DNA from 2 places in the Plantibacter sp. ME-Dv--P-095 genome. Region 2 is predicted to be linked to the other one. Evidence: predicted binding sites of a transcription regulator. Region 2 holds the regulator's gene; the other holds the start of a gene.
What was found. The regulator LexA, encoded in region 2, represses DNA repair genes until DNA is damaged. The targets are predictions, from matches to a motif close to TCGAACANNTGTTCGA.
Positions count from the first base shown of each region.

Region 1: imuA' (DnaE2-dependent mutagenesis accessory factor ImuA') is a predicted target of LexA. The motif match lies at 2,101-2,116, and genes of this name have one in related genera.

Region 1 covers NZ_JARVSB010000004.1:247,038-253,418, reverse strand. The annotation lists gene QRN26_RS06320 (fatty acid desaturase family protein) at 1-518, opposite strand, end outside; gene QRN26_RS06315 (cold-shock protein) at 894-1,097, shown strand; gene QRN26_RS06310 (SOS response-associated peptidase) at 1,284-1,985, opposite strand; gene imuA' (DnaE2-dependent mutagenesis accessory factor ImuA') at 2,127-2,861, shown strand; gene QRN26_RS06300 (DNA polymerase Y family protein) at 2,858-4,453, shown strand; gene QRN26_RS06295 (error-prone DNA polymerase) at 4,497-6,381, shown strand, end outside.
Region 2 covers NZ_JARVSB010000009.1:31,758-38,138, reverse strand. The annotation lists gene dapF (diaminopimelate epimerase) at 1-422, shown strand, start outside; gene QRN26_RS12350 (class I SAM-dependent methyltransferase) at 432-1,049, opposite strand; gene hflX (GTPase HflX) at 1,091-2,695, shown strand; gene QRN26_RS12340 (hypothetical protein) at 2,726-3,631, opposite strand; gene lexA (transcriptional repressor LexA) at 3,792-4,490, opposite strand; gene QRN26_RS12330 (LysM peptidoglycan-binding domain-containing protein) at 4,762-5,154, shown strand; gene QRN26_RS12325 (histidinol-phosphate transaminase) at 5,226-6,305, shown strand; gene sufU (Fe-S cluster assembly sulfur transfer protein SufU) at 6,348-6,381, opposite strand, start outside.

The sequences.
Region 1 (6,381 bases), on a different contig from region 2:
CCCTGCTTCCGGGTGATGAGCGTCTGGAGGCCCTTGGCCTTCGCCGCGTCCTCTTCGATGAAGGAGATCGTGTCGATCTCGATGTCGGGGTCCTTGGTCACCTGGTTCGGGTTCGCGTGGTGACGCGTGTGCTTCGTCATCCACCAGGAGTAGCTGATGCCGACGATCCCGGCGGCGAGGAACCGGCCGGCGCGGTCGTTCGCACGACCGGACTCGAACACCTGACGGTGCGAGGCCTCATGGGCGAGGAACGCGAACTGGGTCAGGATGATGCCGAGCGCTCCGGCGATGAGGAGCTGGAACCAGGACTCGCGCAGCAGGATGAACCCGGTCACGCAGCCGAGGAGCGCGATGACGAGGAACGAGAACGTGAGGATGTAGAACATGCGGTGGCGGCGCAGCAGTCCCGCTTCACGAACCGTCTTCAACAGCGACGAGTATGAGCTGGTGACGTTCGCAGCGCCGGGCTTGCGGGGGCTCGTGGCACGAACCGGGCCGAGGATGGCTTCAGTTGACATGGGCACTCCGGAGGAATCGTGTCGACTTCCCAGCCGGGGGCGATGAGCGGACGCTCGGTCGAGCGGAAGCTCTGCAGATGGCCTCAGCCTACGGTCGACGGCTGGGGAATCACCTCACATCTCGGTATCCGCACAGGTTCCCCACGTCGAGACGGGCGATCCGGGGAAAAGTCGCAGAATTCGTCAATCCGTTACCTGTTTGAGTTCCACTTGTGCGCCCTCATGGGCTAACGTGGATCGAAGTTGTTGTGTTGCGCAGGTATTTCAAGCCGCGTTTCCACCGATGGATACGCTGCTTTTCTGAGGAGCGAGCAAAGAACACCGCGACGAACGGTCCCGAAAGTCGGGAACGGTCACTCATGAAAGAGGAAATACATGTCAACTGGAACTGTGAAGTGGTTCAACGCCGAAAAGGGCTTCGGCTTCATCACCCCTGACGACGGCAGCGCCGACGTCTTCGCACACTTCTCCGCCATCGCGACGAGCGGCTACCGCTCGCTCGAGGAGAACCAGAAGGTCGAGTTCGAGACCAACCAGGGCCCCAAGGGCCTGCAGGCTGAGAACATCCGCCCCCTCTGATTCTCTGATCAGTCGGAGCTGACGATCCGAGTGGCCGGTCTTTCCAGCCCTCGCGTCTGAGACACCGAGAACCGCCCCTGACGTTCGCGTCAGGGGCGGTTCTGTGTTTCCAGGGGGGGTACGTGACCGGATGTCGACCGCGCCGTCGCCCGATCGCGCCGACGGCCCGATGTCGCGAGCGAGTGGTCAGTCCTGGACCGGGACGATGAGCTCGGGCCCGTCACCCTGCAACGGTGCGACACGGTGGAACACCAGTTGCTCCGCGACGTCGGTCGCAGCGAGCACCATCTCGTCGACCTCGTCCTGATCCGCCTCATGGTGCGGGTCGAGCCATTCGTCCCAGCACTCCGGAGGGAGGGTCACGGGCGTCCGCGGGTGCAGCCCCTGCAACGACCCGACGGCCGGGCGGGTGAGGATGGTCGCACTTAGCACCCATCGCCGCGGATCGTCGTCCGAGAGCGAGCGGTCCCGCCACCACGAGTAGAGTCCGGCGAAGACGATCGGCTCACCGCCGGCCGTCTGTACGTAGTAGGGCGTCTTCACCGTTCCCTCGGTGTGCCATTCGTAGTATCCGGCGGCGGGGATGAGCGCACGGCGTCGCTTGAGCGAATCCGCGAAGGTGGGCTTCGTGGTGATCTCCTCCGAGCGCGCGTTGAAGGTCGGGTACTGGCTCTTCAGCTCCGTGGCGAACGCCGGCACGAGCGACCATCGTGCGGATTCGAGACGCCGGACCGCCGGCTCCGTCTTCGCCGAGTCGAGGATGATCGGGATCTGCTCCGTCGGGCGCACGTTGTACGAGGGCCCGGGCAGCTCGGCAGCCGCATGGTCGATGTCGAAGAGCTCGATCAGCTCTTCGGTGGATTCGGTCACGACGAAACGTCCGCACATGGGCCCAGCGTACCGGCCACCGATGACACACCACGCCGCGTGTCGGTGGTCTCGGGGACCATGGTCCCACTGAGCGTCATCCGTCGGTGAACCCGGGTCGACCCGGTTGACTTGTTCGAAGACATGTTCGAATATTGACCCATGGCCCTCCACGCACTCGTCGACTCCCCCGTCAGGGCGGACACCGCGACCGAGCTGCACGAGCTCCAGGGCCGCATCAAGCGGATGCAAGGGACACGACTCGACACCAGGTCGCTGCCGACCGCCCCGGAACTCTCGCGACTCCTTCCCGGGGGCGCACTCCAGGCCGGCGGGAGCTACTCGGTCCTCGGTTCCACGGCACTCGCCATGTCCCTCATGGCCGGTCCATCCGCGGCCGGCACCTGGTGCGCCGTCATCGGCCTTCCAGCGTTCGGGATCGAAGCCGCGGCCTCCTCCGGGATCGATCTCGAGCGACTCGTCCTCGTCCCCCGGCCCGGGCCCGACTGGCTCACGGTCACCGCCGCCATGGCCGACGTCGCCGGGGTGCTCATCACGGCGCCCCCAGGCCGGATCGCGCCGAGCGACGCAGCACGGCTCGCCGCCCGGCTCCGCCAACGCGAGGCGGCACTCATCGTCCTCGGCTCCTGGCCGCAGAGCGACGCGACGCTCCGCGTGACCGAGAGCTCCTGGAGCGGCCTCGGCTCGGGTCACGGGCATCTCCTGCGTCGACGACTCACGGTCAGCTCGATGCTCGGGCAAGGTGGGGTCGGCAGGCCTCGCACCGCGCACCTCACCCTGCCCCTGGGGCCGCTCGACGACCGGGCCGAGCAGCCCTCCCGCACCAGGCTCGACGACGACACGGTCACCCGGCTCCCCATGGTGGTGAACCGATGACGATCGAGACGCCTGCCGAACTCGTCGAGCGCACGATGGTGCTCTGGTGTCCCGACTGGCCGATCGTGGCGGCGAGACTCTCCGGCACCCTGCCTCCGGACACCGCCGACGGTCCCCTCGCGCTGGTGGAGCACGGGGAGGTCCTCGCCTGCGACGCGATCGCTCGCCGAGCAGGAGTCCGGAGAGGGTTGCGCATCCGCGAGGCGGAGGCCCGGTGTCCGGAGCTGGTCACCGCAGACTACGACCCGGTCATCGACACCCGGGCGTTCGAACCGATCCTGCTCGGCATCGAAACACTCATGCCGGGCGTCCAGCCCTACCGCGCCGGGCTCTGCGCCATCCGCTCCAGAGGTCCGAGCCGCTACTACGGCGGCGAGTCGGCTGCGGCGGACGTCCTCCGCGCCTGCCTCGACGACCTCGGTGTGCCCGACGCCCGGATCGGTATCGCCGACGGCCCGTTCGCCGCAGAACAGGCGGCGCGGTCGACCGTGGTCCAGCAGGACGACTCCCGGATCCTGGTCATCCCACCGGGAGCGTCCTCGGCCTTCCTGGCCCCACTGCCGTTGACGACACTCGGACGCCCTGAACTCAGCACCCTGCTGCATCGACTCGGGATCAGCACCCTGGGAGCGTTCGGGTCGTTGCCCGCGACCGAGGTGCGCGACCGTTTCGGCGTCGACGGCGCCCGTGCCCACCGTCTCGCCGCCGGCGCGGACGCCAGGAGTGTCGTCCCCCGCGTCCCACCGACCGAGCTGAACGTCGCCGTCTCCTTCGAACCTCCGCTCGACCGCATCGATCAGCTCACCTTCGGGTTCCGGCAGTCCGCGGAGCGGTTCATCGCCGGATTGACCGCGGCAGGACTCGTGACCACCGCGATCACGATCAGCATGCGCAGCGAACGTGGCGAGCGCTCCACCCGGACCTGGTTGCATCCGCGTTGGTTCACCGCCGGTGACGTCCTCGACCGGGTGCGTTGGCAGCTGCAGGGCTCATCGAACATCGACCACGGACTCGCCTCCCCCGTCGAGCTCGTCGAGGTCGTCCCGGAGACCCTCGACGACGCTGCGGAACACGAGGAAGGTCTCTGGGGCAGTGGTCCGGACGAACGCATCCACAGCGGGCTCGCCCGGGTCCAGAGCATGCTCGGTCACGACGGTGTCCTGACTGCCGTGCCGTCCGGTGGGCGTCTCCTCCTCGACCGCCGCATCCTCGTCCCCTGGGGCAGTGTCCCGCCGGGTGGCGGGACCGCCGTGGCCGAACGTCGGAGCCGGCCGTGGCCCGGTACCATCCCCGGAGCAGCTCCCACGACCGTGTTCGACATCGCGGTTCCGGTCGAGGTGGTAGACGCGACGGGCAGAACGGTGGAGGTCGGCGAGCGCGGCACGCTGAGCGCACCACCCGCACGGTTCTCCGCCTTCTCCCACTGGCACGTCGTCGACGGTTGGGCCGGCCCCTGGAGCATCGACGAACGGTGGTGGGACGACGACGCCCACCGACACGTCCACCGTCTCCAGGTGGTGGACGACGAAGGCGACGCCTGGCTGCTCCTCCTGGAGGCGCAGCACTGGAGAGCCGAAGCACGGTACGACTGACCACATCCAGCCAGCACCCCAGCAGCATGACGAGAGGAACCCCATGGGATGGAACAATCCCCCGGTGTCGTGGTCGGAGTTCGAGCGTCGCCTGTCCGACGCGAGCCGGCCGGCCACCCTCCCGCTGGGGGCGGACGGCGGCGACAGCCCGGCCTGGTCCCGGAAGCGGGAGCCGTACGCCCCGGAGCCGCCCAAGCCTCGGCCGGCGTCGACGACGGTCCCGTACGCGGAACTCCACGCGCACTCGAGCTTCAGCTTCCTCGACGGTGCGAGCCCCCCGGAACGTCTCGTCGAGGAGGCCGCAGCACTCGGGCTGCACGCTCTCGCCCTCACCGATCACGACGGGTTCTACGGAGTCGTCCGCATGGCCGAGGCGGCTGAACGGTTCCCCGACCTCCGGACCGTCTACGGTGCGGAGCTGTCGATCGGACTCGACCGGCCGCAGAACGGCGTCCCGGATCCCGTCGGGCATCATCTGCTCCTGCTCGCCCGTCGGGCCGAGGGCTATCACCGCCTCGCCGGCGCGATCACGGACGCGCAGCTCGCCGAGGGCGCGGAGAAGGGACACCCGATCTACGACCTCGAGCGACTCGCCGCGTCCGTCGCGGGCTTCGTGACCGTCCTCACCGGATGCCGGAAGGGATTCGTCCGCACGGCATTGCGCGAACAGGGTATGGAGGCCGCGGCCGCCGCGATCGACCGACTCGTCGCGCTGTTCGGTCCGGAGCACGTCGTCGTGGAACTGAGCGACCACGGCCATCCGGAGGACTCGGCGGAGAACGACGCGCTCGCCGAGATCGCCGCCCTGCTCGACCTCACCGTCGTGGCGACCGGGAACGTCCACTACGCGACCCCTGATCAGCATCGGCTGCAGACCGCGTTGTCCGCCGTCAGAGCCCGTCGGAGTCTCGAGGAGCTCGACGGTTGGCTGCCTGCCGCCGGTGCCGCTCATCTCCGGAGCGGTGCCGAGATGGCGGCGCGGTTCGCGAGATACCCCGGGGCGGTCGCACGAAGCGTCGAACTCGCCGACGACCTCGCGTTCAGTCTGCGGGCCGTCCGCCCGAACCTCCCCCGCCAACGCGTCCCGGAGGGGCACACCCCGATGAGTTGGTTGCGGCACCTCGTCCTCGAAGCCGTCCCCGTGAAGTACCCGAACGCCACGCCGGAGCACCTCCGACGCATCGACCGCGAACTCGAGGTCATCGAGCAGAAGGACTTCCCCGGGTACTTCCTGATCGTGCACGACATCGTGAGCTTCGCCCGCAGCCGTGGCATCCTCTGTCAGGGCCGCGGCTCGGCCGCGAACTCGGCCGTCTGCTATCTGCTCGGGATCACCGCCGTCGACTCGATCTTCTACGAGTTGCCCTTCGAGCGGTTCCTCTCCAGCATGCGCGAGGAGGAGCCCGACATCGACGTCGACTTCGACTCGGACCGCCGCGAGGAGGCCATCCAGTACGTGTACGAGACCTACGGACGCCGCAACGCGGCCCAGGTCGCCAACGTCATCAGTTACCGGCCGAAGTTCGCCGTCCGGGACACGGCGAAGGCCCTCGGCTACAGCCCCGGCCAACAGGACGCCTGGTCCAAGCAGGTCGAGCGCTGGGGTGGTGTGATGTCGAGCACCGACCACGACATCCCGGACCGCGTCGTCGGCCTCGCTCAGGAGATGCTGACCCTGCCCCGGCATCTCGGCATCCACTCCGGCGGCATGGTGCTGACCGACCGCCCGGTCGGCGAGGTGTGCCCGATCGAACACGGTCGGATGGACGGCCGTACGGTCCTCCAATGGGACAAGGACGACTGCGCCTGGATGGGACTCGTGAAGTTCGACCTCCTGGGCCTCGGCATGTTGTCGGCCATCCAGTACTGCTTCGACCTCGTCGCCGAACACACCGGAGAGCGCTGGACGTTGGAGACCATCCCGAAGG
Region 2 (6,381 bases):
TCGCCCGACCCGGCATCGGGATCGACGTCGGCAATCCGCACATCGTCGTCGCGGTGGCGGACGCCGCGGAACTCGATGGAGCGGAGCTGGAATACGTCCCCCAGCTCGAGCCCACGCCGCCGCAGGGTGCGAACGTCGAGCTGGTGGTCCCCGGAGAGCCGCTCATCGCCGACGGCGTGGCACGGATCCGGATGCGCGTGCACGAGCGGGGCAGCGGCGAGACACTGAGCTGCGGCACCGGGACCGCGGCCGCGGCGCTCGCCTTCCGGCACTGGGCCGGCTCAGCAGCGCCCGACGATTGGCGGGTGGAGGTCCCGGGCGGTGTGCTCGGGGTCCGCATGGTGCAGCGCGAGGACGGCGAGCACGTCGTGCTGGCCGGCCCCGCGACGCTCGTCTACTCGGGCACGATCACGCTCGCCTGACGACGCCGCTCAGCGGTGTTCGCGCCGTCTGGCGTGCAGCACCCGGAAGCCCTTGGCCATCGCCGCTCGGCCCACGTGGAACGACGCCGGCAGCTGCTCTTGGAGCCACTTCTGCAGGGAGTCGGAACCGAGGTTCTTCTGGACGACGAGCCACGCGTCACCGTCGTCCTGGAGTCGTGGAAGCCAGTGCATGAGCAGTCGGTGGAGTTCGTCCTTGCCGACCCGGATCGGTGGGTTGGACCAGACGGTCGCGAACCGGATGTCGTCCGGCACGTCTTCCGGCAGGACGGCGCGGATGTTCTCGAGTCCGAGACGCTCCGCGTTGATGCGGGTGAGCTGGAGCGCCCGCTGGTTCACGTCGACCGCCCAGACGGTCGCCTCCGGTGACGCGAGCGCGAGCGACAGGGCGATCGGACCCCAACCGCATCCGATGTCGAGGAGGTCGCCGGTCGCCGGCGGCGGTGGTGTGTTCGCGAGGAGCACCAGCGTGCCCTGGTCGAGGTGCCCGGGGCTGAAGATGCCGCTCGCCGAGACCAGGGATCGGTCGACTCCGCCGAGCTTCGCAGTGATGGGTCTGAGCTGCAACTCGCTCGCGGGTTCGGCGGTGAAGTAGTGCTCGTTCGACATACAGGAACGGTACCGGACCAGGAGGAAGTAGGGTTAACGTGATGAGTAGACCACCGATGGATGCAGCCCACGACCCCGCAGACGACGCCGATGTCGACCCAGGAGCCGGATCGGACGACGTCTCGGTGGCCGATCCCGACGACGTGGTGGCGCGGGTGCTCACGAGCGCCGCGTCCCGCTCGAGCGGGTACACCCTGTTCGGCAGCGGTGCCGCCGCGCTGCAGACCTCGGACACCACGGGTGGCTCGTCCGACGACGGCGAGCAGTTCGACCGCGAGGACCGCCAGGCCCTCCGTCGCGTCGCGGGGCTCTCGACGGAGCTCGAGGATGTCACGGAGGTCGAGTACCGCCAGCTCCGCCTCGAGAACGTCGTGATCATCGGTGTCTACCCGCAGGGTGCACTGCACGACGCGGAGAATTCGCTGCGCGAGCTCGCCGCTCTCGCCGAGACCGCCGGGGCCGTCGTCCTCGACGGATTGCTCCAGCGCAAGCCACACCCGGACCCGAGCACCTATCTCGGGCGCGGCAAGGCGCAGGAGCTGAAGGCGATCGTGCAGGCGCTCGGCGCCGACACGGTCATCGCCGACACCGAACTCGCACCGAGCCAGCGACGAGCGCTCGAGGACGCCGTGGGCGTCAAGGTGATCGATCGCACGGCCGTCATCCTCGACATCTTCAGCCAGCACGCGAAGAGCCGTGAGGGCAAGGCGCAGGTCGAACTGGCCCAACTCGAGTACCTCCTCCCGCGCCTGCGTGGTTGGGGTGAGTCCATGAGCCGTCAGGCCGGTGGACAGGTCGGTGGTGCCGGCGCCGGTATGGGCTCGAGGGGGCCGGGTGAGACGAAGATCGAGCTCGACCGCCGGCGCATCCACACCCGCATGGCGAAGCTGCGCAAGTCGATCACCGCGATGAAGCCGGCGCGCGAGGCGAAGCGGGCGAACCGACGACGCAACACCGTGCCGTCGGTCGCGATCGCGGGGTACACGAACGCCGGGAAGTCCAGTCTGCTCAACCGCATCACGAAGGCCGGCGTCCTCGTCGAGAACTCCCTGTTCGCGACGCTCGACGCGACCGTCCGACGCAACGAGACCGCCGACGGGCGCGAGTACACGCTCGCCGACACCGTCGGCTTCGTCCGCAACCTGCCGCACCAGCTGGTCGAGGCCTTCCGGTCGACGCTCGAGGAGGTCGCCGACAGCGACGTCATCGTGCACGTCGTGGATGCCGCGCATCCCGACCCGGCGGGTCAGATCGCCACCGTCCGCGACGTGATCGGTGAGGTCGGCGCGCGCCACATCCCGGAACTGGTCGTGTTCAACAAGGCCGACCTCGTCGATGACGGACAGCTGCTCGTCCTGCGCGGTCTGGTCCCGGACGCCGTGTTCGTCTCCGCGAGGACGGGCGTCGGGATCGACGAACTGATGGAGCGCATCGAAGCGCTGATCCCGTCGCCGAGCAACGAGGTCAACGTGCTCGTCCCGTTCGACCGAGGCGACCTGGTCACCTTGCTGCACGAACGCGGCAAGGTGTTGTCGACGGACTACGACGAGCGCGGGACCATCGTGCACGCCCTCGTCGGTGCCGAGGTCGCAGCCGCGCTCGCGCCGTTCGCCGAGATCCTCCCGGCGCCGGCCGTCACCTCCTGAGGCCCGGCCGTCCGCCGTGTCGGCTGGGATTCAGCCGCAGCGGATCCGGACGGCGTCCTTGAGTGCGGTCGCGGTGGCTGCAGGCAACGGAAGCGTCATGACCGCTTCCGGTCCGCCGTCGATGCGCACCACGAGCGGGAAGCGTGTCCCGACCTTGTCCTCCGCGAGGGCGTGCGGGTCGCATCGCGTCGGAACGATGCGGACGTCGATCGACTGAGGACCACTGGTCGCATCGACGGTGCGGTCGAGCGGCCACGCCGAAGCGTCGGTCGGCGTCGACGCGTCGGGTGCCGGTTTGAGGAGCACCGTGGACCGCAGCTCGACCAGGTCGAGGCGTCCGCGCCGGCCGGTGGGCGTGACGCTGATCGTCAGGACCGCGACGGTCGACGGCCCGGAGCCCTCGAGTCGCACGGAGGTCTCGGCGGTGACGTCCGCGATGCGCTCGACGCCCACCACGGTGCACTCGGCTCCGTGCAGACGGGGCAGGACCGCGGTGGGGTCGGCCACTGCCGTGATCGCGATCACAGCACCGTCCTCGAGGTGCAGGGTGACGTCGGCCCGAAGATCTGACGCAGCCGTGCCGCAGGCAGCCGGGGGAAGCTCGACGGACAGATCCTTCGTCTGCCCCGCTGGCACGGCCGACGCCCGGTCCCGGTCGGTGGTCGCCGTGAAGGCGGACCCCGAGACCTCCAGGCCGACGATGACGAGGTCGTCCTCGCTCCCGTTCTCGATCCGGATGATCGCGGAACGGCCGGCGTACTGATCGCGGTTCTGACCCAGCTGCACGGTGACGTCGGTCGGAACGGCCGTCGTCGAGGTGCCGTCGGGTGCGGGCGTGCATCCCGCCAGGATGGCGAGGCAGAGGAGCGAAGACGCGCTCAGGAGGCCCACGCGACGGGACGACCGGCTGGCGCGAGCGTTCGGGCCGGCGTCCATGCGTTCAGCGTAGGACCAGGGCGCGGGATTGGGAACACCTCACTGTGCGCCGCACTCAGGCCGAGTTCGGCAGCGCTGAACCGAGCGTCTCGGCACAGACGGACACGGGCCGGGGCGACCGTCTGATCGTCCCGGCCCGTGTCCGTCGAGTGGGGTGACGTCAGACGGTCCGGAGTACCGCGACGACCTTGCCCAGCACCTCGGCGTGGTCGCCGAGGATGGGCTCGAACGCCGAGTTGCGGGGGAGGAGCCAGGTGTGACCGTCGCGCTGACGGAACACCTTCACCGTCGCCTCCTCGTCGAGCATGGCGGCGACGATCTCACCGTTCTCCGCGGTCTTCTGTTCACGGATGACGACCCAGTCACCGTCGCAGATGGCGGCGTCGACCATGGAGTCGCCGACGACCTTCAGCATGAAGAGACTGCCCTTCCCGACCAGTTGGCGTGGCAGGGGGAAGATCTCTTCGACCTGCTGCTCGGCCGTGATGGGGATGCCGGCCGCGATCCGCCCGACGAGCGGCACCATCGCCGCGTCACCGACCGGGGGAGCAGTGTCGGGGTCGCTGCCCTCCACGGCGCTCGGGAGGTCTATGAGGACCTCGATGGCGCGGGGGCGGTTGGGGTCGCGCCGGAGGTACCCGCTCAGTTCGAGCTGGCCGAGTTGGTGCGTCACGCTCGAGAGGGAGGCGAGCCCGACGGCGTCCCCGATCTCACGCATGCTCGGCGGGTAGCCCCGCTGCGAGACAGAGCGCTGGATGACGTCGAGGATCGCCAGCTGCTTGTCGCTGAGGCTCTTCCGCCGCCGAGTGCCGCCGACCTGACGCTCCCTTGCGCCGTCGCCCGCCGTGTTCGCTGCCATCTTCGCTCCTGCCCTGATCGGCTGTCGGTGACCGATGTCGGTGGGTGGTGGTGTACTGCTTCCAACACTCGAAACTGTATCCGCACCAGCTCGACCAGACAAACATCTGTTCGAGCGTGTCGTCGATTTCCCGGCGCGAAGGTGCGAACACAGGGTTGAGTATTCGAACAATCGAAGATATATTCGGAACACAGGTTCGTATCCGGCCCTCTCGGCCGAGGGTCGGATACGAGTCCTCATCGCACGATGAGCACACACTTGGAGGGTTGACATGAGCGCAGCACTGATCGGGTCACACGCAACGGTTTCCACGCGCACCGCGCAGGCACCGACGTCGGACGCGCGGCCAGCGCGTCGGCTCCGTCTGACGCGACGCGGGCGGGTCGTCTTCACCACGCTCGCCGCCATCCCACTCGTGATCGGCGTCGCGGTCGTCGGCTTGTCAGCCGGTGGCGCGGCAGCCAACACCGCAGCGGCGGGTACGACGTTCAGCTACATCACGGTCGACCCGGGTGAGTCGCTCTGGCAGCTCGCCGAGTCCATCGCCCCGGATGCGGACCCTCGCGACGTGATCGCGGAGATCATGAACCTGAACCAGCTGAGCACCGCCGGCATCGAGCCCGGGCAGCGTCTGGCCATCCCGCAGCGATACGCAGCGGAGTAAGGCAGGCGCGAGCTGCTCGTGAGTGGCCCTGAGCGCGTCGACGGCGGGGTACGACTGGCTACGATTGTCGGGTGACTGCTCTCGACGACCTCCCCATCCGCGACGACCTCCGAGGACAGCGCCCGTACGGGGCCCCCCAGGCGCAGGTGCCCGTGGCGCTGAACGTCAACGAGAACACGCATCCCATCCCCGAGGCCGTGGCGCACGACATCGTCGCCTCCCTGGCCTCCGCCGTCCTCACCGTCAACCGCTACCCGGACCGCGAGTTCACGGTCCTCAGGGAGGCCTTGGCCGGGTATCTGGGTCACGGCGTCGCGCCGGAGCAGATCTGGGCGGGCAACGGTTCGAACGAGGTCCTGCAGCACATCCTGCAGGCGTTCGGCGGACCGGGTCGTTCGCTGCTCGGATTCGTCCCGACGTATTCGATGTACCCGTTGCTCGCAGCGGGCGTCGGCACGACGTGGATCCCGGCGGAACGCGACCCGGAGTTCGAACTCTCACCAGAGACGGCCGCCCGGCAGGTGAAGGCGGCTGATCCCGACCTCGTGTTCCTGTGCTCGCCGAACAACCCGACCGGCACGCCGCTGTCGCTCGAGACCGTCGCCGCGGTGTACGAGGCGTCGCGCGGCATGGTCGTCGTCGACGAGGCGTACGCGGAGTTCGCCCACGATGACGAGGCGAGCGCCCTGCGCCTGCTCGAGGGTCGGCCCCGCCTCATCGTGTCGCGGACGATGAGCAAGGCGTTCGCCTTCGCGGGTGTCCGGCTCGGCTACCTGGCCGCAGACCCGGCCGTCGTGGACGCGCTCCGACTCGTGCGGCTGCCGTATCACCTGAGTGCGCTGACGCAGGCCGCCGCAACCGCCGCGTTGCGGCACGCCGACGAGATGCTGGCGATGGTCGACGACATCCGCACCCAGCGGGATCGCCTCGTGGTGGAACTGACGCGCCTCGGCTACGACCCGAAGCGGAGCGGCGCGAACTTCGTCCTCTTCGGCGGTGTCTCCGATCCCCACGCCGCCTTCGAGGCGCTGCTGGCGAGGGGCGTCCTCATCCGCGACGTCGGCATCCCGAACCACCTGCGGGTCACCGCCGGTACGGAGGCGGAGACGACCGCGTTCCTGGAGGCGTTGGCCGCCATCAGCCCGGCGTAGTGCCCTCGACCGGCGTGCGGGTGTCCCGCGCGCCGGCTCCGTTCACGGAAGCCGCGAGACGGCCTCCTCCGCGGCG